2 linked regions of the Azotobacter salinestris genome follow. The protein of the gene in region 2 binds, or shares a complex with, the protein of the main gene of each other region. Links are inferred from orthologs where the notes say so. Each region holds a gene or a part of one and is shown on either strand. Other genes may lie near its edges.

Region 1 (10,467 bases), 490 kb from region 2 along the record:
GCTCGCGGCCGCCGCTGCCGATGATCAGTACGTTCATTGCGTTCTCCTTGGGGAGTCGGGCCTGTGGCCCGATTGGTGGACAGCTGCGGCTGTCCACCCTACGAAAAAAGGCGCCTCGGCACGAGGTCGCAATGGAGCCGGTAGTAGATGCAAGGCGCCCCGGGTTTCGACAAGCGCAGTTGCCTGATGGCAATGAGCATTGGCGGAATCCGGGGCAACGCCGCAGATGCCGGCTACAGTGCGGCCGGAATCAATGCCTGAAGTGGCGCATGCCGGTGAACACCATGGCGATGCCCGCTTCGTCGGCCGCGGCGATCACTTCGGCGTCGCGCATCGAGCCGCCCGGCTGGATCACCGCGGTGATGCCGGCCTGGGCCGCGTTGTCGATGCCGTCGCGGAAGGGGAAGAAGGCGTCCGAGGCCATCACCGCGCCCGGCACCGGCAGGCCGGCGTGCTCGGCCTTGATCGCGGCGATGCGCGCGGAGTTGACGCGGCTCATCTGGCCGGCGCCGACGCCGACGGTCTGGCGGTTCCTGGCGTAGACGATGGCGTTGGACTTGACGAACTTGGTCACCTTCCAGGCGAAGATCAGGTCGTGGAGCTCCCGCTCGGTGGGCGCGCGCTGAGTGACGACCTTGAGGTCGGCCTCGGTGATCATGCCGATGTCGCGGCTCTGCACCAGCAGGCCGCCGTTGACGCGCTTGAAGTCCAGGCCGGCACTCCGCTCGGCTGGCCACTGGCCGCACTCGAGCAGGCGCACGTTGGCCTTGGCGGCCACCGCCTCACGCGCTTCGGCGCTGACGCTGGGGGCGATGATCACCTCGACGAACTGGCGCTCGACGATGGCCCTGGCCGTGTCGCCGTCCAGTTCGCGGTTGAAGGCGATGATGCCGCCGAAGGCGGATTCGCTGTCGGTGGCGTAGGCCAGGTCGTAGGCCTTGCGGATGCCGCCCTCGTCCTCCGGCACCACGGCGACGCCGCAGGGGTTGGCGTGCTTGACGATCACGCAGGCCGGTTTGACGAAGCTCTTCACGCATTCCAGCGCGGCATCGGTGTCGGCCACGTTGTTGTAGGACAGCTCCTTGCCCTGCAGCTGGCGTGCGGTGGCGACGGAAGCCTCAGCCGGGTTGGCCTCGACGTAGAATGCCGCCTGCTGGTGCGGATTCTCGCCGTAGCGCATGTCCTGGGCCTTGATGAACTGGCTGTTGAAGGTGCGCGGGAACTCGGCGCGGCCTGCGGTGGACAGGGTCTCTGCCTGCTGGTCGATGGTGCCCAGGTAGTTGGCGATCATGCCGTCGTAGGCGGCGGTGTGTTCGAAGGCCTTGAGGGCCAGGTCGAAGCGCTGGGCGTAGGTGAGGCCGCCGTTCTTCAGGCCCTCGACCACGCCGGTGTAGTCGGAGGCGTTGACCACGATGGCGACGTCCTTGTGGTTCTTCGCCGCCGAGCGGACCATGGTCGGCCCGCCGATGTCGATGTTCTCGATGGCCTCGGGCAGGGTGCAGCCGGGTTTGGCCACGGTGGCGGCGAAGGGGTAGAGGTTGACCGCGACCAGATCGATCGGCTGGATGCCGTGCTCGGCCATGACCGCACCGTCGAGATCGCGGCGGCCGAGGATGCCGCCGTGGATCTTCGGATGCAGGGTCTTCACCCGACCGTCCATCATTTCCGGGAAGCCGGTGTAGTCGGCCACTTCCACGGCGTTGACGCCGTTGTCGCGCAGCAGCTTGAAGGTGCCGCCGGTGGAGAGGATCTCGACGCCGAGGGCGGCGAGCTCGCGGGCGAAGTCGACGACGCCGGTCTTGTCGGACACGCTGATCAGCGCGCGGCGGACGGGAAGGCGGGTAGTCTGGTCGGTCATCTCGGGTTCCATCAGGGCAGGATTGAATGGAAACGGGAGCAGCCGGGCCGCTCCCGTTTCAGACAGATAGGGTTACAGCAGGTCGTACTGCTTGAGCTTCTTGCGCAGGGTGCCGCGATTCAGGCCGAGCAGTTCGGAGGCCTTGGTCTGGTTGCCCTTGACGTACTGCATCACGGTTTCCAGCAGGGGGGCCTCCACTTCGGAGAGCACCAGGTTGTAGACATCCGTGACGGCAGCACCCTCGAGATGGGCGAAGTAGTTGCGCAGCGCCTTCTCCACGCTGTCGCGCAGCGTCTGGCCCGCCTCGCTCGGCGTGTTCAGGTGCTGTTTCAGATTGGCGTTGTCGCTCACGGGTGTCGTTCCACTCTCTAAGGTCTCGGTCATCGTCGTCATGCGGCCACCCCTTCTCCATCTTCATGACGTTCGGCAAAGAATCGTCGAACGTGGGCGCTCTGCGCGTCCGTGGTATCCAAGCGGTTGAACTGGGCTCGAAACTCCTGCGCGCCGGGCAGGGTCGCCAGGTACCAGCCGACGTGCTTGCGGGCGATGCGCACGCCCTGCTCCTCCCCGTAGAAACGGTGCAGCGCAGCCAGGTGCTCGAGCAGGATGGGCTCCACCTCGGCTGCCGTCACGGCCGGCAGGTGCTCGCCGGTTCGCAGGTAGTGTTCGATCTCGCGGAAGATCCATGGTCGCCCCTGGGCCGCGCGGCCGATCAGCAGGCCGTCGGCACCGGTGGCCTCGAGCACCCGACGGGCCTTCTCCGGCGAGTCGATGTCGCCATTGGCGAACACGGGAATGGACACTGCCCGCTTGATGGCGGCGATGGTTTCGTATTCGGCCTCGCCCCGGTACTGGTCGGCGCGGGTCCGTCCGTGCACGGCGAGGGCGGCGATACCGGCCTGCTCGGCGAGCCGGGCGACGTTGACGCCGTTGCGATTGGCCTGGTCCCAGCCGGTGCGGATCTTCAGGGTCACCGGCACCTCGACGGCGGCCACCACCGCCTGGAGGATTTCGGCGACCAGGGCTTCGTCCTTCATCAGCGCCGAGCCGGCGGCCTTGTTGCAGACCTTCTTCGCCGGGCAGCCCATGTTGATGTCGATGATCTGCGCGCCCAGCTCGACGTTGCGCCGAGCCGCCTCGGCGAGCATCTGCGGGTCGCCGCCGGCGATCTGCACCGAGCGCGGCTCCGGCTCGTCGCCGTGTGGCAGGCGCAGGCGGGACTTGCGGCTGTTCCACAGGCGAACGTCGCTGGTGAGCATTTCCGAGACCGTCATGCCGGCGCCGAGCCGGCGGCACAGCGCACGAAACGGTCGATCGGTGACGCCGGCCATGGGCGCCAGGATCAATCGGTTGGGCAAAGTGTAGGGGCCGATACGTACCGCCGACATAGGTCTTCCCTGCTGGAGACTGGTTTCAGGTCGAACGGGGACCGCAAAAAAAGGGTGGGCATGATACCTGCTCTCCATGAATGGATAAAGGCTATCCTGCACAAAATATGAGCAGCAGACAGGCAGGCAACCGCAGCCGGAGGGCAGCCAGGCGGCTGCCCTCCAGGCAGCAGCGTCACTCCGGAGAGTGAAAGCTTAGGCTGTAATTCACCGCCTGTGTGCCGGGGTCGAGAATCTCCAGCGAGATGTGGATCGGCGTCTGTGGCGGCATTTCCTGCTGCCCGGCCAGTTCGCCGCTCAGGTATTCGCCGGGCTTGAAGCGCCGGGTGGCGACGGTCTGGCCGTTGATGTCGGCGAAGCGCAGCTGGAGCAGGGGGAAGGGCTGGGCGAAGGTGGCGCGGTTGTAGAGGATCGCGTCGACCACCAGGGCGCCGGCGAATTCGGGGTGATCGCGCACCACCAGGTTGCTGCTCTTGATCTGGCCGATGTCGACCAGCGGCGGCAGGCTGCAGCCGAGGACAGGGCACAGCCGCTCGAACCAGGGCCGGTAGCTGTCCTGGCGGACCAGCTCGTCATAGTGGAACCAGACGTACTGTCCGGCCAGGACACCGATTGCCAGCAGGTTGAGGGCGATCCAGCCGAGGCGGCGGCCCCAGGGTTGGCGCGGTTTCCGCCAGTCGAGGCGGAGGGGTTCGTCGGCCAGCTCGAGCAGTCCTTCCTCGGGGCGCTCCGGCGTGTTGCGCGGTGGTGGACTGGTGGGGGCGGGCTGGTGCGGCTCCGCCCGGGATTCGGGCGGCGGCGAGCGGCGCGGCTCGTCCTGCGCGACGTGCGGTTTCAGGGTCAGAGGCGGCTCGGGGCGTTCGCCCTGGCCGCTCGGCGTGACGAGCAGACGGCTGGCGGGCGGCAGCTGCGGTTCGACGGGTCCCGGACGGGGGCAGGCGGCGGGGCGTGGTGTCGGGGGCGGCGCGTCGGCGCTCTGCAGGCGCGCCATCAGCTGGCGCTCCTGGCTTTCCAGCTTGGCCAGCTCCTCGTCCAGGTCAAGGGTGTCCAGGTCCAGATCGCCCAGGTCGAGTTCGTCGTAGTCCCAGTGGGAGGGGGGCGCCGGCGGATGATCGTCGGCCGGCGGCGCTGCCGGAGGCGCGGCGGCCGGTGCCGCGGCGATCGTGGCCTGGGGCGGGGCCGGTCGCTCGATCAGGTGCTTGGCGGCGTTGAATACCTGCAGGCAGGAGCCGCAGCGCACCGCACCGCGGGCGGCATCGAGCTGCGCGCGGTTGATGCGGAAGCGGGTCTGGCAGTGCGGGCACTGGGTGGCGAAGGTATCTGTCATGCGGCGAGCCGGCAGTCGGCGGTCTGGACTGAACGGGGCGCTAGTCTAGCGCAGCCGTAGGCCCGGGGGCAGGGCGTCAGCGACGCACGCCGCTGATGCGTACCCAGCCGTCCTTCTCCGCGCTGGGATCGAGGGCGAAGGCGCCCTGGTAGGCCGCGCGCACCTCCTCGGCCTGCTCGGCGAGGATGCCGGACAGCGCCAGGCGGCCGCCCGGCTTGATCTGCGAGGTGATGGTCGGCGCCAACTGCACCAGCGGACCGGCGAGGAGGTTGGCCACCACCACGTCGGCCGGCTGCTGCGGCAGGTCGGCCGGCAGATAGAGTGGAAAGCGTGCCGGATCGATGCCGTTGCGCGTGGCGTTGTCGCGCGAGGCCTCCAGCGCCTGCGGATCGATGTCGGTGCCGACTGCCCGCTCGGCGCCGAGCAGCAGCGCGGCGATGGCGAGGATGCCCGAGCCGCAGCCGAAGTCCAGCACGCTGCAGCCGGCGAGATCCTGGTCGTCCAGCCATTCCAGGCACAGCGCGGTGGTCGGGTGGGTGCCGGTGCCGAAGGCCAGGCCCGGGTCGAGCAGCAGATTGACCGCTTCGGGCTCCGGCGCCTGGTGCCAGCTCGGCACGATCCACAGGCGGCGGCCGAAGCGCATCGGCTGGAAGTTGTCCATCCAGCTGCGCTCCCAGTCCTGATCCTCGATGCGCTCGATCTGGTGCTCGGGCAGCTCGCCGCCGCGCAGCAGGCGCAGATGGGCGAGCAGGGCGTCTGCGTCGGTATCGGCCTCGAACAGCGCCAGCAGGTGGGTGTGCGACCAGAGCGGGGTGGTGCCGAGATCCGGCTCGAAGATCGGCTGGTCCTCGGCGTCCATGAAGGTCACCGAGACCGCGCCCAGCTCGAGCAGCTGATCCTCCAGTGCGCCGGCCTGGTCGGGGGTGATGGCGAGACGGATTTGCAGCCAGGACATGGGGAGGCCTCTTCGGGAATGGGCGGAAAGGCGCGCAAGCTTACTGGAGGGGCGGAGGCTCTGCCAGCATGCGCCTCTGGTAGGGAAGGAAACGGCCGCAGGCCTTTCCCACCGGAAGAGGTGGAAGATCCCTGCGCGAGTTTTCCGCCCTGCGATAATAATCGATGCAGCGGAAACGACAGGGGTCGCCCGAAGGCGACCCTGTCATGCGGCGCTGGCGCGTGGCTCAGTGCTTGTCCAGACCCAGTTTCTTTTCCAGGTAGTGGATGTTCACGCCGCCCTGGCAGAAGCCGGGATCGCGGGTGAGCTCGCGGTGCAGGGGCACGTTGGTCTTGATGCCGTCGACGACGATCTCGTCCAGGGCGTTGCGCATGCGCGCCATGGCCTCGTCGCGATCCTTGCCGTAGGCAATCAGCTTGCCGATCAGCGAGTCGTAGTTCGGCGGTACCGCATAGCCGCTGTAGAGGTGCGAGTCGACGCGGATGCCGTTGCCGCCCGGGGCGTGGAAGTGATTGACCTTGCCCGGGCTGGGCATGAAGGTCGCCGGGTCTTCGGCGTTGATCCGGCACTCCAGCGCATGGCCGCGGATCACCACGTCCTCCTGGCGGATCGACAGCGGCTCGCCGCCGGCGATGAGCAGCATCTCCTTGACGATGTCGACGCCGGTGACCATCTCGGTGACCGGGTGCTCCACCTGCACGCGGGTGTTCATCTCGATGAAGTAGAAGCGGCCGTCCTCGTAGAGGAACTCGAAGGTGCCGGCGCCGCGGTAGCCGATCTCGATGCAGGCGCGCACGCAGCGGTCCAGCACTTCGGCGCGGGCCTGCGGATCGATGCCCGGCGCGGGAGCCTCTTCCAGGACCTTCTGGTGGCGGCGCTGCAGCGAGCAGTCGCGGTCGCCCAGGTGGATGGCGTTGCCCTTGCCGTCGGACAACACCTGCACTTCCACATGGCGGGGGTTCTCCAGGAACTTCTCGAGGTAGACCATGCCGTTGCCGAAGGCCGCCTCGGCCTCGGTGCGGGTCAGTCGCGCCGACTTGATCAGGTCCTCTTCCCTGCGCACTACGCGCATGCCACGTCCGCCACCGCCGCCGGCGGCCTTGATGATCACCGGATAGCCGACCTCGCGGGCGATCGCCAGGGCGGTTTCCTCATCTTCCGGCAGCGGACCGTCGGAGCCGGGCACGGTGGGCACGCCGGCCCGCTTCATGGCGTCCTTGGCCGAGACCTTGTCGCCCATCAGGCGGATCACCTCGGCGGTCGGGCCGATGAAGGCGAAGCCGGATTTCTCCACCTGCTCGGCGAAGTCGGCATTCTCGGCGAGAAAGCCGTAGCCCGGGTGGATCCCGGTCGCGCCGGTAACTTCGGCGGCGGCGATGATGGCCGGGATGTGCAGATAGGATTTGGCCGCCGGGGCCGGGCCGATGCACACGCTCTCGTCGGCGAGGCCCAGGTGCATCAGTTCGCGGTCCGCCGTCGAGTACACAGCCACCGTCTTGATGCCCAGCTCCTTGCAGGCGCGCAGGATGCGCAGGGCGATCTCGCCACGGTTGGCGATCAGGACTTTTTCCAACATCGCAGGATCTCCGCGGTTCAGACGATGGTGAACAGCGGCTGGTCATACTCCACCGGCTGGCCGTTTTCCACCAGGATGGCTTCGATGACGCCGCCGACTTCAGCCTCGATGTGGTTCATCATCTTCATGGCTTCGACAATGCACAGGATATCGCCCTTCTTCACGCTCTGGCCGACCTGGACGAAGGAGGGAGCGCTCGGCGACGGCGAGCGGTAGAAGGTGCCGACCATCGGCGAGCGGACCACATGGCCGCTCAGCTTGGGCGCGGCCGGTGCAGCGGCTTCGGCCGGTGCGGCAGCCGGGGCGGCGATGGCCGGCGCAGGCATGGCGGCCATTGCCGGTGCGGCGGCATAGATCGTCTGGGGAGCGTTTTTGGAGTGGCGGCTGATGCGAACCGATTCTTCGCCTTCGCGAATCTCCAGCTCGTCGATACCGGACTCTTCCAGCAGTTCGATCAGTTTCTTGACTTTGCGGATATCCATTCGAAATAACTCCGGTTGCGAATCAGGGACGTTCAAGTTGTTCGAGGGCGGCTTCCAGGGCCAGCCGGTAGCCGCTGGCGCCCAGACCGCAGATCACCCCTACGGCGATGTCGGAAAAGTAGGAGTGATGGCGGAAGGGCTCGCGTTTGTGCACGTTGGACAAGTGCACTTCGGTGAATGGGATGCTCACCGCCAGCAGCGCGTCACGTAGGGCGACACTTGTATGGGTGAAAGCCGCCGGATTGAAGATGATGTGGTCCACGCCTTCCTGACGGGCGGCATGGATGCGCTCGATCAGCACATGCTCGGCATTGCTCTGCAGGTGGAGCAGGCGATGGCCGGCCTCGCTGGCGCGGCGCTCCAGGTCCTGGTTGATCTGCGCGAGGGTGGTGGCGCCATATACGCCGGGCTCGCGGGTGCCCAAAAGATTGAGGTTGGGGCCGTGCAGCACCAGTAGGGTGGCCATGTCGGTTGTTGTCCTTGCGTACTGAGTAAGGGGCACGGCAACGAGCCGGCCCATCCCGCAGGCTGCGGGCTGGCTGGGGCTCCGTTCCGTCGAGACCTTCAGCCGGGCATTTTAACCGGAATTTCCTGCATATTACCTGCGATTCCTCGCAGATGTCTTGCAAGATCAGTGTTGGGATTGACTTTCCCGCAGGCGTTGCGCAAAAGCGGCGGCGTCGATCTCACCGACCACCCGCAGCGCCTCGTGCTCGGTGCCGTCGGCAGCGAAGAACTGGATGGCCGGCGGGCCGAACAGCCGGTAGCGATCCAGCAGCGCGCGCTGTGCCGGGGTGCCGGCGGTGATATCGAAGCGGATCAGCCGGTAGCCGCCGAGCTGCGCGGCGACCTGCGGGGCGGCAAACACCTCGCGCTCGATCACCTTGCAGCTGATGCACCAGTCAGCATACCAGTCGAGCAACAGCGGCTGGGCGGCATTCTTCGCTTCGGCCAGGACGGCGTCCAGTGCCTCCGGCGTGCTGAGGGTCTGCCAGGCGCCGGCGGCCCGGGCCGCGGGTGCGGCGGACAGGGATGTGCCGCCCAGCGGGCGCAGTGGGTCGGACTCGCCGCGCAGCGCGCCGGTCCAACTGGCCAGGGCGTAGACCAGCAGGACCAGCCCGGCCAGCTGGCCAAGCTTCTGCCGGTGGCTCTTCGCGGTAAGTTCCAGCGCGCCGAGAAACAGCGCCACCCCGCCTGCCAGCAGCCCCCACAGGGCCAGCGCCAGCGGGCCAGGCAGCACCCGCTCGAGCAGCCACACGGCGACCGCCAGCAGCAGCACGCCGAAGGCGTTGCGCACCATGAGCATCCATGGGCCGCTCTTGGGCAGCAGGGCGCCGCCGCCGGTGGCGAACAACACCAGCGGCGCGCCCATGCCGAGCCCCAGGGCAAAGAGCTTCAGACCGCCGCCCAGGGCATCGCCGCTCGAGCTGATGTACAAGAGCGCGCCGGCCAGCGGAGCGGAGACGCAGGGCGAGACCAAAAGGCTGGACAGCACGCCGAGGACGGCGGCGCCCCACAGCGAGCCACCGCGCGTGTTGCCGGCCAGGCGCTCCAGCGGCGCGGCGAGCGCCTGCGGCAGGCGCAGCTCGAAGACTCCGAACATGGCCAGGGCGAAGAGGCCGAAGAAGGCGGCGAAGGGCACCAGCACCCAGGACGATTGCAGGCGCGCCTGCAGGTTCAGCTCGGCGCCGAACAGTCCCATCAGCGCGCCGAGCACGGCGAAGCAGGCGGCCATCGGCAGCACGTAGGCCAGCGACAGGGCGAAGCCGCGCGCGCCGCCGATCTCCCCGCGCAGCACCACGCCGGAGAGGATCGGCAGCATCGGCAGCACGCACGGGGTGAAGGTCAGGCCGAGGCCGGCGAGGAAGAACAGGGCCAGCTCCCGCCAGCTCCAGCCCGGCGCGCCGGCGGGCAGGGCGGCCCCGGCTGTGGGGGCTGCGGCGGGAGCGCCAGCGGCGCCGATCTGCAGCCGCTCGGTCTCCGGCGGATAGCAGAGGCCCTTGTCGGCACAGCCCTGGTAGCCGACCTGCAGAGTGAAGGGGCGCCCGTCAGGGTTGTCCAGCGGCAGCTCGACGTCGAGCACGCCGTAATAAACCTCCGTCTCCCCGAAGTACTCGTCGGTCTTGCGCACGCCGTCCGGCAGGCGCGACTCGCCCAGTGCGACCCCGGTCGTCTCGCTGCGGAACTGCAGGCGCTGGCGGTACAGGTAGTAGCCCTCGGCGGCGACGAAGCGCAGCGTCACCGCCTGCGGCGTGCTGTCCACCAGGCTCAGGCGGAAGGCCTCGCGGACCGGCAGGAAGTCGCCGCGGTTGTCCAGGCCGCCCAGTGTGGAGCTGGGCCGGCTGTCGAACAGGCCGGCGGCGGCGGGCAGGGCGAGCAGCAGCAGGAGCAGGGGCAGCAGGCGGCGCATGGCGTTCTCGCAGAAACGTGCAGAAATACAAAGAGGCGGATGATACCGGAGGCGGCGAAGCGCTGCAGGCTGCGGCCGGCGTGCGACAGGCGCGGTGTCGGTGTCCGGCCCGCATCGAGGCCGGGCGCCGCTCTGTCCCGGTGTGCTTTCCATTAATGCTAGGCTTGCGCGGCTGGCCCTGTGGGCCGGTCGACTTTTCGAATCACGAAGGATTTTGCCATGCTGGACTGGAAAGAAAGCGCAAGCCGTGCGTACGGTGGGGCCGACAGCGCCCTGCGGCGTGTCGTCGGCAACCACTGGCTGGGCCGTGCCCTGGCGCTGCTGCTCGCCCTCTACCTGCTGGTGACCGGGCTGCTGGGCTGGTACTGGAGCCAGGAGCCGGACGCCTTCCCGGTACGAGAGAACGCCCAGGCCGCAGCCGAACAGGCGCAGCGCAAGTTCGTCAAGGGTTACACCACCGTCGAGACCCTG
Region 2 (10,387 bases):
GAAGTCGATCACCCTCAACCTCAAACATCCGGACGGCCTGGCGATCCTCAGGCAGCTCTTGGCCGACGCGGACATTCTGATCGAGAACTTCCGCCCCGGCGTGCTGGAGAAACTCGGCCTCGGCTGGGAGGTGCTGCATGAACTCAACCCGAAGCTGGTGATGGTGCGCCTGTCCGGCTTCGGCCAGAGCGGGCCGCTGAAGGACCAGCCGGGCTTCGGCGCGGTCGGCGAATCGATGGGCGGACTGCGCTACATCACCGGCTTCGAGGACCGCCCGCCGGTGCGCACCGGCATCTCCATCGGCGACTCGATCGCTGCGCTCTGGGGAGTGATCGGCGCGCTCATGGCGCTGCGTCACCGCGAGGTCGGCGGCGGCCAGGGCCAGGTGGTGGACGTGGCGCTCTACGAGGCGGTGTTCGCCATGATGGAAAGCCTGGTGCCGGAGTTCGACGTGTTCGGCTTCATCCGCGAGCGCAGCGGCAACATCATGCCCGGCATCACCCCCTCCTCCATCCACACCTGCGCCGACGGCCGCCACCTGCAGATCGGCGCCAACGGCGATGCGATCTTCCGGCGCTTCATGCAGGCCATCGGCCGCGGCGACCTCGCCGACGATCCGAGCCTTGCCGACAACGCCGGCCGCGATGCGCGCCGTGACGAACTCTACGGGGTGATCGACCGCTGGGCCGCGTCCCTGCCGGCGGACCAGGCCATGGTCCTGCTCAACCGCGCCGAGGTGCCGGCCAGCCGCATCTATTCGGTGGAGGACATGGTCACCGACCCGCAATTCCTCGCCCGCGAGATGTTTCTCAGCGCCCGGCTGCCGGACGGCAAGCCGTTCAAGGTGCCCGGCATCGTGCCCAAGCTGTCGGAGACGCCCGGCTCGGCGGACTGGATCGGTCCGGAACTGGGCGAGCACACGAGTGAGCTGCTGCAGGCGCTCGGCTACAGCACGGAACGGATTGCCGCCCTGCGCGAAAACGGAGCGGTCTGACCCCGACATTGCACTGTCCGGGCACAAACGAAAGGGCCCCTCGATGGTCGCGGGGCCCTTTCGTCGCTCGTCATGCTCAGAACACGGCGCTCTGCCGAGCGCATTGCCCTCCCTCCAGCGCGGCGATCACCCTGGGCGGGAGACGCCCTTCGAGGATGCGCAGGTCGCGGTGGAGGCCATCCACCACATCGATGAGCAACCACTTGTCCAGCAGTTGCGCCGGACGAAGCAGGCGCTCGATCAGAATCTCGCCAGTGCCGCTCTGCAGCGTCAGCAACCGACCTCCATCCGGGCGAACCGCTCCTATATCGATCTTGTAAGGCGCCAGTGCCTCGACCAGCAATGCACGCGTGCTCTCCATATCCAAACACCTCAGGTGACGAGAAGGCTGCTTACAGCCTGCAAATGACTTGCCAGCACGCAGAAAGTTTCCATCCGGCTCGTCTGCAGGCATCGGGGGCATGGCGCGCACTGGAGAGCAGAGCCCGCCAGCGGTCGCCATGGCCGGCCATGCGATGCCTGGACAGGCTACGGAGGGAATATGAAAGAAAAAAGCCGCCCCCCTGTCGGGAGGCGGCTTCGTTGCTCGAGCGTCAGCGAGCTTCAGTGGCCAGCTGCATGCTTCACAGCAGTTTGCCGCGGTTGCCGTGCCGGCTGACGAAGTCCTGCACCGCCTTGAGGTCGTTGGGCAGCACGCTGCAGCGCTCCTCGCGCTGGAACAGGTCGGCCAGGTGCGCCGGCAGCTGCGGAGCTGCACCGATACCGGCCTTCTCCACCGCCTCGGGGAACTTGACCGGATGCGCGGTGCCGAGAACGACCATCGGCAGGGCCAGGCTGCGGCGGCACTCGCGGGCGGCCTTGACGCCGATCGCAGTGTGCGGGTCGAGCAGGTAGCCGGTCTCGCCATGCACCTCGGCGATGGTCGCGCAGGTGTTCTCGTCGTCCACCGCCAGCGAGTCGAACAGGCGGCGCGCCTCGGTCCAGCGGTCGTCCTCCACCGCCAGCCTGCCGGTGGCCTTGAAGCTGTCCATCAGCGCGGCCACGGCGGCGCCGTTGCGGCCGTGCAGGTCGAACAGCAGACGCTCGAAGTTGGAGGAAACCATGATGTCCATGGATGGCGACAGCGACGGGTGCAGGGTGTCCTTGTCGTAGCGGTTGCCGGACATGAAGCGGTGCAGGATGTCGTTGCGGTTGGTGGCGACGATCAACTGGTTGACCGGCAGGCCCATGTTGCGCGCCAGGTAGCCGGCGAAGATGTCGCCGAAGTTGCCGGTCGGCACCGAGAAGGCCACCGAGCGGTGCGGTGCTCCGAGCTGCAGGGCGGCATGGAAGTAGTAGACGACCTGGGCCATGATCCGCGCCCAGTTGATCGAGTTGACCGCCACCAGCCGGGTGCCCTTGAGGAAGCCCTGGTCGGCGAAGCTGGCCTTGACCATCTCCTGGCAGTCGTCGAAGTTGCCCTCGATGGCGATGTTGTGGATGTTGTCGCCGAGGATGGTGGTCATCTGCCGGCGCTGCACCTCGGACACGCGGTTGTGCGGGTGCATGATGAAGATGTCGACGTTCTCGCAGGCCTTGCAGCCCTCGATGGCGGCCGAGCCGGTATCGCCGGAGGTGGCGCCCATGATCACCACGCGCTCGCCGCGCCTGGTCAGCACGTGGTCGAGCAGGCGGCCGAGCAGTTGCAGGGCGAAGTCCTTGAACGCCAGGGTCGGGCCCTGGAACAGCTCGAGCACCCACTCGTTGGCGCCCAGCTGGGTCAGCGGCGCCACTGCCTTGTGGGCGAACACCCCGTAGGTTTCTTCGAGGATCCTCTTGAAGTCGGCGTCGGCGATGCAACCGGCGACGAACGGGCGCATCACCCGGAAGGCCAGCTCGTGGTACGGCAGGCCGGCCCAGGAGGCGATCTCCTCGACGGTGAAGCACGGCAGGTTTTCCGGCACGTAGAGGCCACCGTCGCTGGCGAGGCCGGCCAGCAGCACGTCTTCGAAATTCAGGGCCGGCGCCTGGCCACGGGTGCTGATGTAGCGCATGTGTGCAAACCTTCGGTTCGGGCCGCAGGCCCCGAGCCGCAGCGACTCGGACACTGGCGGCGGGCGGCGGGCGGCTTGTAGCGGATTAGTTGAGCTGTTCGACGCGGATGCGGACAACCTTGCCGACCACGCCCTCGAGGGTTTCCATGGCGGCGATGGCCTCGTCGATGCAGCGCTCGCGGACCCGGTGGGTGACCAGGATCATCGGCACCAGGCCGTCGTGCTCCTCGGCCTCCTTCTGCATGATCGACTCGATGTTGATGCCGCGCTCGGAGAGGATGCTCGCCACCTGGGCCAGCACGCCCGGATGGTCCTTGGCCTGGATGCGCAGATAGTAGGCGCTCTCGCAGGCCGAAATCGGCAGGATCGGATGGGCGGACAGCGCATCGGGCTGGAAGGCCAGATGCGGCACGCGATTCTCCGGGTCGGAGGTCATGGCGCGCACCACATCCACCAAGTCGGCCACCACCGCCGAGGCGGTCGGCTCCATGCCGGCGCCGGCGCCGCAGAACAGGGTCGAACCCACCGCGTCGCCGTTGACCATCACCGCGTTCATCACGCCGTTGACGTTGGCGATCAGCCGATCGGCGGGGATCAACGTCGGATGCACGCGCAGCTCGAAGCCCTCGCTGGTGCGCCGGGCGATGCCCAGGTGCTTGATGCGGTAGCCCAGCGCCTCGGCGTAGTTGACGTCGGCGCTGGTCAGCCTGGATATGCCTTCGGTATAGGCCTTGTCGAACTGCAGCGGGATGCCGAAGGCGATCGAGGCGAGGATGGTCAGCTTGTGAGCGGCATCGATGCCTTCCACGTCGAAGGTCGGATCGGCCTCGGCATAGCCCAGCGCCTGGGCCTCCTTGAGGACATCGGAGAAAGCCCGGCCCTTCTCGCGCATTTCGCTGAGGATGAAGTTGCCGGTGCCGTTGATGATGCCGGCCACCCAGTTGATGCGGTTGCCGGCCAGGCCCTCGCGGATCGCCTTGATCACCGGGATGCCGCCGGCCACCGCCGCCTCGAAGGCGACGATCACGCCCTTCGCGCGGGCCTTGGCGAAGATCTCGTCGCCGTGCACGGCGATCAGCGCCTTGTTCGCGGTGACCACATGCTTGCCGTTGTCGATGGCCTTGAGCACCAGTTCGCGGGCCAGGCCGCAACCACCGATCAGTTCGACGACGACCTCGATCTCCGGATTGTCGACCAGCTCGAAAACGTCGGCGGCGATGGGGGTGCCGGCGATATCGCATTTCGGGTTGGCGCTGCGCATGGCGATCTGGGCGATCTCGATTTCACGCCCGGCACGGCGGGCGATCTCCTCGGCATTGCGTTTGAGCACATTGAAGGTGCCGCCACCGACGGTACCCAGTCCACAGATGCCTACTTTGACCGGTTTCACGCTGAAACTCCCCATCTTCACCGCAGAGAACGACCGGGCATGCCCCGGCCGCAGAGAAAAGAGCCGCACATTACGAAGCACTCGGCCTTTAGTCAATTGGCGCACCGCCCGCAGGGCGCCGACGGCGCGGCTTGACGGCCGTGCGGTCAGTTGGTCGCCTGGGCGGCGATAGCCTGCTTGGCCAGCTGCGGTGCCGGCTGGTAGCCCGGGATCATCTGCCCGTTGGCCAGCACCACGGCGGGAGTGCCCTGCACGCCGATCATCTGGCCCAGTTCGAACTGCCTGGCGACCGGGTTGTCGCAGGTGGCCGCCGGCACCTTCTCCCGCGCCTTGGCCTTGTTCATCGCCGTCTGGCGATCCTTGGCGCACCAGACGCTCACCAGATCCCCGTAGCCATGGGAGCCGATACCCTGGCGCGGGAAAGCCACGTAACGCACCTCGACGCCGAGCCGGTTCAGCTCCGGCACCTCGCTGTGCAGTTTCTGGCAGTAGCCGCAGTCGGTGTCGGTGAAGACGGTGATGTGGGTCTTCGGCTCCTTGGGCGCGAAGATCACCATCTCGCTGGCCGGTATGCCGTTGACGGTCTTCGCCACGGCCCGGCTTTCCGCCTTCTCGGTGAGGTTGAGCGGCTTGCCGTCCTTGAGCTGATACAGGTAGCCCTGCATGACGAACTGGCCGTCGGCACTGGCATAGAGCATCCGTCCACCCTTCAGCTGGACCTGGTAGAGACCTGTCATCGGGCTTTCGGCGATGGACTCGATCGGCAATCCCGGCTGCATCTGCTGCAGGGCCTTGCGAATGGCCTGGTCGGGATCGGCCGCCAGGGCCAGAGTGCCTGCCAGGCCAAGCGCCACGGCAGCGAAAAGCGAGGAAACGCGCATGGATACTCCGAGGATGGTGCGAATGGGCAGAGCCTATCACAGGCGGGACATGCCGGACGGTCTATTCAGCCACGCGGATGATGCCGCGCGTGCAGCTCCTGCAGGCGCGCCCGGGCGATGTGAGTGTAGATCTGGGTGGTCGACAGGTCGCTGTGGCCGAGAAGCATCTGCACCACGCGAAGGTCGGCGCCATGATTGAGCAGATGGGTCGCGAAGGCATGGCGCAGGGTGTGCGGCGACAGGCTCTTGTCGATCCCGGCCACCCGGGCGTGATGCTTGATGCGGTGCCAGAAGGTCTGCCGCGTCATCTGCTCGCCACGCAGGCTGGGAAAGAGCACGTCGCTCGGCCGCCCTCCGAGGAGCAGTACCCTGGCCTCGACCAGATAGCGCTCGAGCCAGGCGATGGCCTCCTCGCCCAGCGGCACCAGGCGCTCCTTGCTGCCCTTCCCGAAGACCCGCACCACGCCCTGGCGCAGGTTCAGTTGCTCCAGGCGCAGGCCAACCAGCTCGCTGACCCGCAGGCCGCAGGCATAGAGCACCTCGAGCATGGCCCGGTCGCGCAGCCCGAGCGGATCGTCGCTTTCCGGCGCCGCCAGCAGCGCCTCGACATCGGCCTCGGAGAGGGACTTGGGCAAGGGACGGCCCAATTGCGGCAGATCCACCTGCAGGGTCGGATCGCTGGCGATCACGCCCTCGCGCAACAGGTAGCGGAAGAAACCGCGCAGACCGGAGAGAAAGCGCGCGGTGGAGCGCGCCTTGTAGCCGGCGTCGACTCGCCAGGCCAGATGATCGAGGATCAGTTCGCGCCCCACCTCGACCAGCTCCAGACCACGCTCACCCAGCCAGCCGTTGAAAAGCTCGAGATCGCTGCGATAGGCCGCCCGGGTATGCGTCGAAAGCCCCTTCTCCAGCCAGAGGGCCTCGAGAAAACGCTCGATCTGTGGATGCTCGATGGAGGGCATGCTGATCCTTGCCAGAACGGACAGAAGTGCTGCCAGAGGACCGCCGGCCCGCTGGCAGCGGCAGCCTGTTCAGGCTGCCTCATCCTTTTCCATGGGAAAGCCGGGCAGTATCGCCTGCGGTCGCTTGTTCTCGTCGATGGCGACGAAACTGAACAGGCCGGTGATCGCCTTCTCGCGGGTACCGCAATACATGCCTTCGACGAAGATTTCCACCTCGACCTTGCAACTGGTGTTGCCGACCTGCACCACACGCCCGACCAGCTCGACGATCGAGCCGCCCGGGATCGGATGCTTGAAATCGACCCGGTCCGAGGAAACCGTGACCGTCGGCAGGCGGCAGAAGCGCGTTGCGGTGATGAACGAGACCTCGTCCATCCAGCCCAGCGCGGTGCCGCCGAACAGGGTGTTGTGGTGGTTGGTGGTGAACGGAAAGACCGCTTTGGTGATGCGGGTTTCGGATAACGCGATCCGACGCTGGATTTCTTGCTCTCTAGGGGTCATGCCACTACTTCCAGATGAAAAAATAGGTGGCTGCCACTGGCGGGATTTTTTTGTTGTGCGCTGCAAGGCAGGACTTACACGCCTGCCGGCGGACGCGCAAACGAAAAAGCAGCCTTTCGGCTGCTTTTTCGAGGAGAAAAACCCTGATCAGGAGAGTTTTTCCTTGATACGTGCTGCTTTGCCGGACAGGTCGCGGAGATAATACAGCTTGGCCTTGCGCACGTCACCGCGACGCTTGACGGTAATGCTGTCGACCAGTGGGCTGTAGGTCTGGAAGGTACGCTCTACGCCCACGCCGCTGGAGATCTTGCGCACGGTGAAAGCGCTGTTCAGGCCGCGGTTGCGCTTGCCGATGACCACGCCCTCGAAAGCCTGCAGACGCTGGCGCTCGCCTTCCTTCACCTTCACCTGCACGATCACGGTATCGCCCGGGGCGAAAGCCGGAATCTCTTTGCTCATCTGCTCGGCTTCGAGCTGCTGAATGATCTTGTTGGTCATCTGAGTGCTCCTGAGACAGACCCCTGGCCTGCCATCGATACGTCAACTATCGTTCCGCTGGCGAAGGTATTCCGCCAACAGCTTTTGCTCTTCTCCAGAAAGCGAGCGGCTATCCAGAAGATCGGCGCGGCGCTCCGAGGTCCGCCCAAGGGACTGCTGCAGACGCCAGCGCCGGATGTGCTCATGATTGCCGCTCAGCAGCACCTCAGGAACACGTTTTCCCTCGTACACCTCCGGTCGGGTGTAGTGCGGGCAGTCGAGCAGGCCATCGGTGAACGAGTCCTCCTCGGCGGAACCGGCATGCCCCAGCGCACCGGGCAACAACCGGGTAACCGCATCGATCAGCACCATGGCCGGCAGCTCGCCGCCGGACAGGACATAATCGCCGATCGACCACTCCTCATCCACGTGCGCTTCGATGAAGCGCTCGTCGACTCCTTCATAACGGCCGGCAATGAGAATCAACGCCTCCTCCTGCGCCAGCGCACGCACCGCCTGCTGCTTCAACTGGCGGCCTTGCGGCGACAGGTAGATCACCTTCGCCCGTCCTCCGACCGCGGCTCTGGCGGCAGCCAGAGCCCGCTCCAGAGGCTGGATCTTCATGACCATGCCCGGGCCGCCGCCAAACGGACGATCGTCCACCGTCTGGTGGCGGTCCTCCGTGAAGCTTCGGGGATTCCAGCAGTTGAGCCTGAGCAGGCCCTGTTTGACCGCTCGGCTGGTTATGCCGAAATCACGGATGGCGGCGAACATCTCCGGAAAGATGCTGATGACTTCGACCTGCATGCTCAGAAGTCCGCATCCCAGTCCACCCGCATTTCGCCAGCTGCCAGGTCCACCTGCAGCACGCAGTGCTCCGTATAGGGCAACAGGCGCTCGCGGTCATCCAAGCTGCCGGCACAAGGCCTGACCACCAACACATCGTTGGCGCCGGTTTCCAGCAGATGATCGACCTTGCCAAGCAAGCGATCTGCCTGATCGATTACCCGCAGGCCTTCGAGCTGATGCCAGTAATACTCGCCCTCACCCAGCCGAGGCAGCTGAGCGATGGGAACGCAGATCTCGAAGTCCGCCAAGGCACGCGCCTCGTCGCGATCATCGATTCCCTTCAGCTTGGCCACCAGGAGCCTGCCCTGCGGGCGCCCCCGGACCAGATCCACCTGCCGCCACTCATCGCCACGCCTGAGGATCCAGCGACGATAGTCGAACAGGTTGTCGATCGGATCGGTGAAGGAATAGACCTTCACTTCCCCGCGGACGCCGTGCACCGAAGTGATCTTGCCAAGAACGATCAGTTCGTCGGCGGATGCAGGCGTCGTGTCCATAGCGAACTCAGGCAGTCGCCTTGGCCGCTTCCTTGAGCAGCTGGGCAACGCGCTCGGACGGCTGGGCGCCCTGGCTCAGCCAGTAGGCGGCACGCTCCTGATCCACGGACAGCTTGGCTTCGGCACCCGAGGCGATCGGATTGAAGAAGCCGATGCGCTCGACGAAACGACCGTCGCGGGCGTTGCGGCTGTTGGTCACGGTCAGGTGGTAGAAGGGGCGCTTCTTGGAGCCGCCACGGGCAAGACGGATGGTTACCATGTGAACATCGTTCCTGTAGTCGGTGCTGCAAAACCAGATTGCACACTGGGCTCATGGCCCGAAAGGCCGCGTATTCTAAAGGTTATGCCGCATTTTGCAAACGGCTTTTCACCAGCCGCCCGACGAGCCCCGCCCCACTCGAGACGCCGCGAACGGCCGAGGCGGCCGGACCGACCGCTAGATCTTCGGCAGCCGACCGCCCGGGAACATGCTGCCCATGCCGCGCATCATCTTGGTGATGCCCCCCTTGGCGGTGAACTTCTTCATCATCTTCTGCATCTGCTTGTGCTGCTTGATCAGTCGGCCGACATCCTGCACCTGGGTGCCGGAGCCAAGGGCAATGCGCCGCTTGCGCGAACCGCTGATGATGTCCGGATCGCGGCGCTCGGCCGGAGTCATGGAGTTGATGATCGCCTCCATCTGCATCAGCTGCTTCTCCGCCACACCCTGGGCACTGCCCATCTGCGCCAGGTTGACGCCACCGATGGACGGCAGCTTGTCCATCAGCCCACCCAGACCGCCCATGTTCTTCATCTGCTGCAGCTGATCGCGGAAGTCCTCCAGATCGAAGCCCTTGCCCTTCTTCAGCTTGCTGGTGAGCTTCTCGGCCTTCTCGCGGTCGAGCTTGTGCTCGGCCTCCTCGATCAGGCTGAGCACGTCACCCATGCCGAGGATGCGCGACGCCATGCGATCCGGGTGGAACGGCTCCAGCGCCTCGCTCTTCTCACCCATGCCGATGAACTTGATCGGTTTGCCCGTGACATGGCGGACCGACAGCGCCGCACCACCACGCGCATCGCCATCCACCTTGGTCAGCACCACCCCCGTCAGCGGCAGGGCATCGCCGAAGGCCTTGGCCGTGTTGGCGGCATCCTGGCCCGTCATCGCATCGACCACGAACAGGGTTTCGACCGGCTTGACGGCGGCGTGCAGGAGCTTGATCTCCTCCATCATCTCGGCATCGACGTGCAGACGGCCGGCGGTATCCAGCAGCACCACGTCGATGAACTTGAGCCGGGCCTCGCGGATCGCCGCCTGGGCGATGTCCACCGGCTTCTGGCTGGCATCGGACGGGAAGAAGGCGACGCCAACCTCGCCGGCCAGGGTCTCCAGTTGCTTGATCGCTGCCGGGCGATAGATGTCGGCGGACACCACCAGGACCGACTTCTTGCGGCGCTCCTTGAGAAAGCGCGCGAGCTTGCCCACGGTGGTGGTCTTGCCCGCCCCCTGCAGACCGGCCATCAGCACCACCGCCGGCGGCGCCGCATTCAGCGCCAGATCCTCGTTGGCCGCCCCCATCAGCTCTTCCAGCTCGGCGCGGACGATCTTCACGAAGGCCTGCCCCGGAGTCAGGCTCTTCGAAACCTCGGTGCCGACGGCCCGCTCCTTGATCCGATTGACGAACTCCTTGACCACCGGCAGCGCGACATCGGCCTCGAGCAGGGCCATGCGCACCTCGCGCAGGGTGTCCTTGATGTTGTCCTCGGTCAGTTTGGCCTTGCCGGTGACATGGCGAAGGGTCTGGGAAAGGCGATCGGTAAGGT

Evidence for each region.
Region 1: the proteins of GCU53_RS18605 (region 2) and GCU53_RS16260 are in contact, whole or in part, in a crystal structure (PDB 1JZD), measured with the Escherichia coli proteins. The link is inferred for Azotobacter salinestris from one-to-one orthologs.

The regions. Positions count from the first base shown.
Region 1 is NZ_CP045302.1:3,470,530-3,480,996, forward strand. Bases 7,608-10,467 are described here. They hold GCU53_RS16260 (protein-disulfide reductase DsbD), read right to left. Parts: upstream 9,997-10,467; coding sequence 8,218-9,996; downstream 7,608-8,217. Other genes in these bases: aroQ (type II 3-dehydroquinate dehydratase), read right to left, coding at 7,609-8,052; GCU53_RS16265 (DUF2333 family protein), read left to right, coding at 10,216-10,467. In the rest of the region: purD (phosphoribosylamine--glycine ligase), read right to left, coding at 1-37; purH (bifunctional phosphoribosylaminoimidazolecarboxamide formyltransferase/IMP cyclohydrolase), read right to left, coding at 251-1,858; DNA-binding transcriptional regulator Fis, read right to left, coding at 1,931-2,251; tRNA dihydrouridine synthase DusB, read right to left, coding at 2,248-3,246; GCU53_RS16235 (DUF3426 domain-containing protein), read right to left, coding at 3,422-4,573; prmA (50S ribosomal protein L11 methyltransferase), read right to left, coding at 4,650-5,528; accC (acetyl-CoA carboxylase biotin carboxylase subunit), read right to left, coding at 5,755-7,104; accB (acetyl-CoA carboxylase biotin carboxyl carrier protein), read right to left, coding at 7,122-7,586. UniProt on the Escherichia coli protein: Required to facilitate the formation of correct disulfide bonds in some periplasmic proteins and for the assembly of the periplasmic c-type cytochromes.
Region 2 is NZ_CP045302.1:3,964,323-3,974,709, reverse strand. Bases 3,432-6,211 are described here. They hold GCU53_RS18605 (DsbC family protein), read right to left. Parts: upstream 5,299-6,211; coding sequence 4,564-5,298; downstream 3,432-4,563. Other genes in these bases: xerD (site-specific tyrosine recombinase XerD), read right to left, coding at 5,364-6,211; GCU53_RS18610 (homoserine dehydrogenase), read right to left, coding at 3,432-4,417. In the rest of the region: GCU53_RS18625 (CaiB/BaiF CoA transferase family protein), read left to right, coding at 1-994; GCU53_RS18620 (DUF3509 domain-containing protein), read right to left, coding at 1,071-1,355; thrC (threonine synthase), read right to left, coding at 1,618-3,027; more of GCU53_RS18610, read right to left, coding at 3,113-3,431; more of xerD, read right to left, coding at 6,212-6,260; GCU53_RS18595 (acyl-CoA thioesterase), read right to left, coding at 6,330-6,761; rplS (50S ribosomal protein L19), read right to left, coding at 6,909-7,259; tRNA (guanosine(37)-N1)-methyltransferase TrmD, read right to left, coding at 7,302-8,045; ribosome maturation factor RimM, read right to left, coding at 8,048-8,584; rpsP (30S ribosomal protein S16), read right to left, coding at 8,592-8,843; ffh (signal recognition particle protein), read right to left, coding at 9,021-10,387. UniProt on the Escherichia coli protein: Acts as a disulfide isomerase, interacting with incorrectly folded proteins to correct non-native disulfide bonds.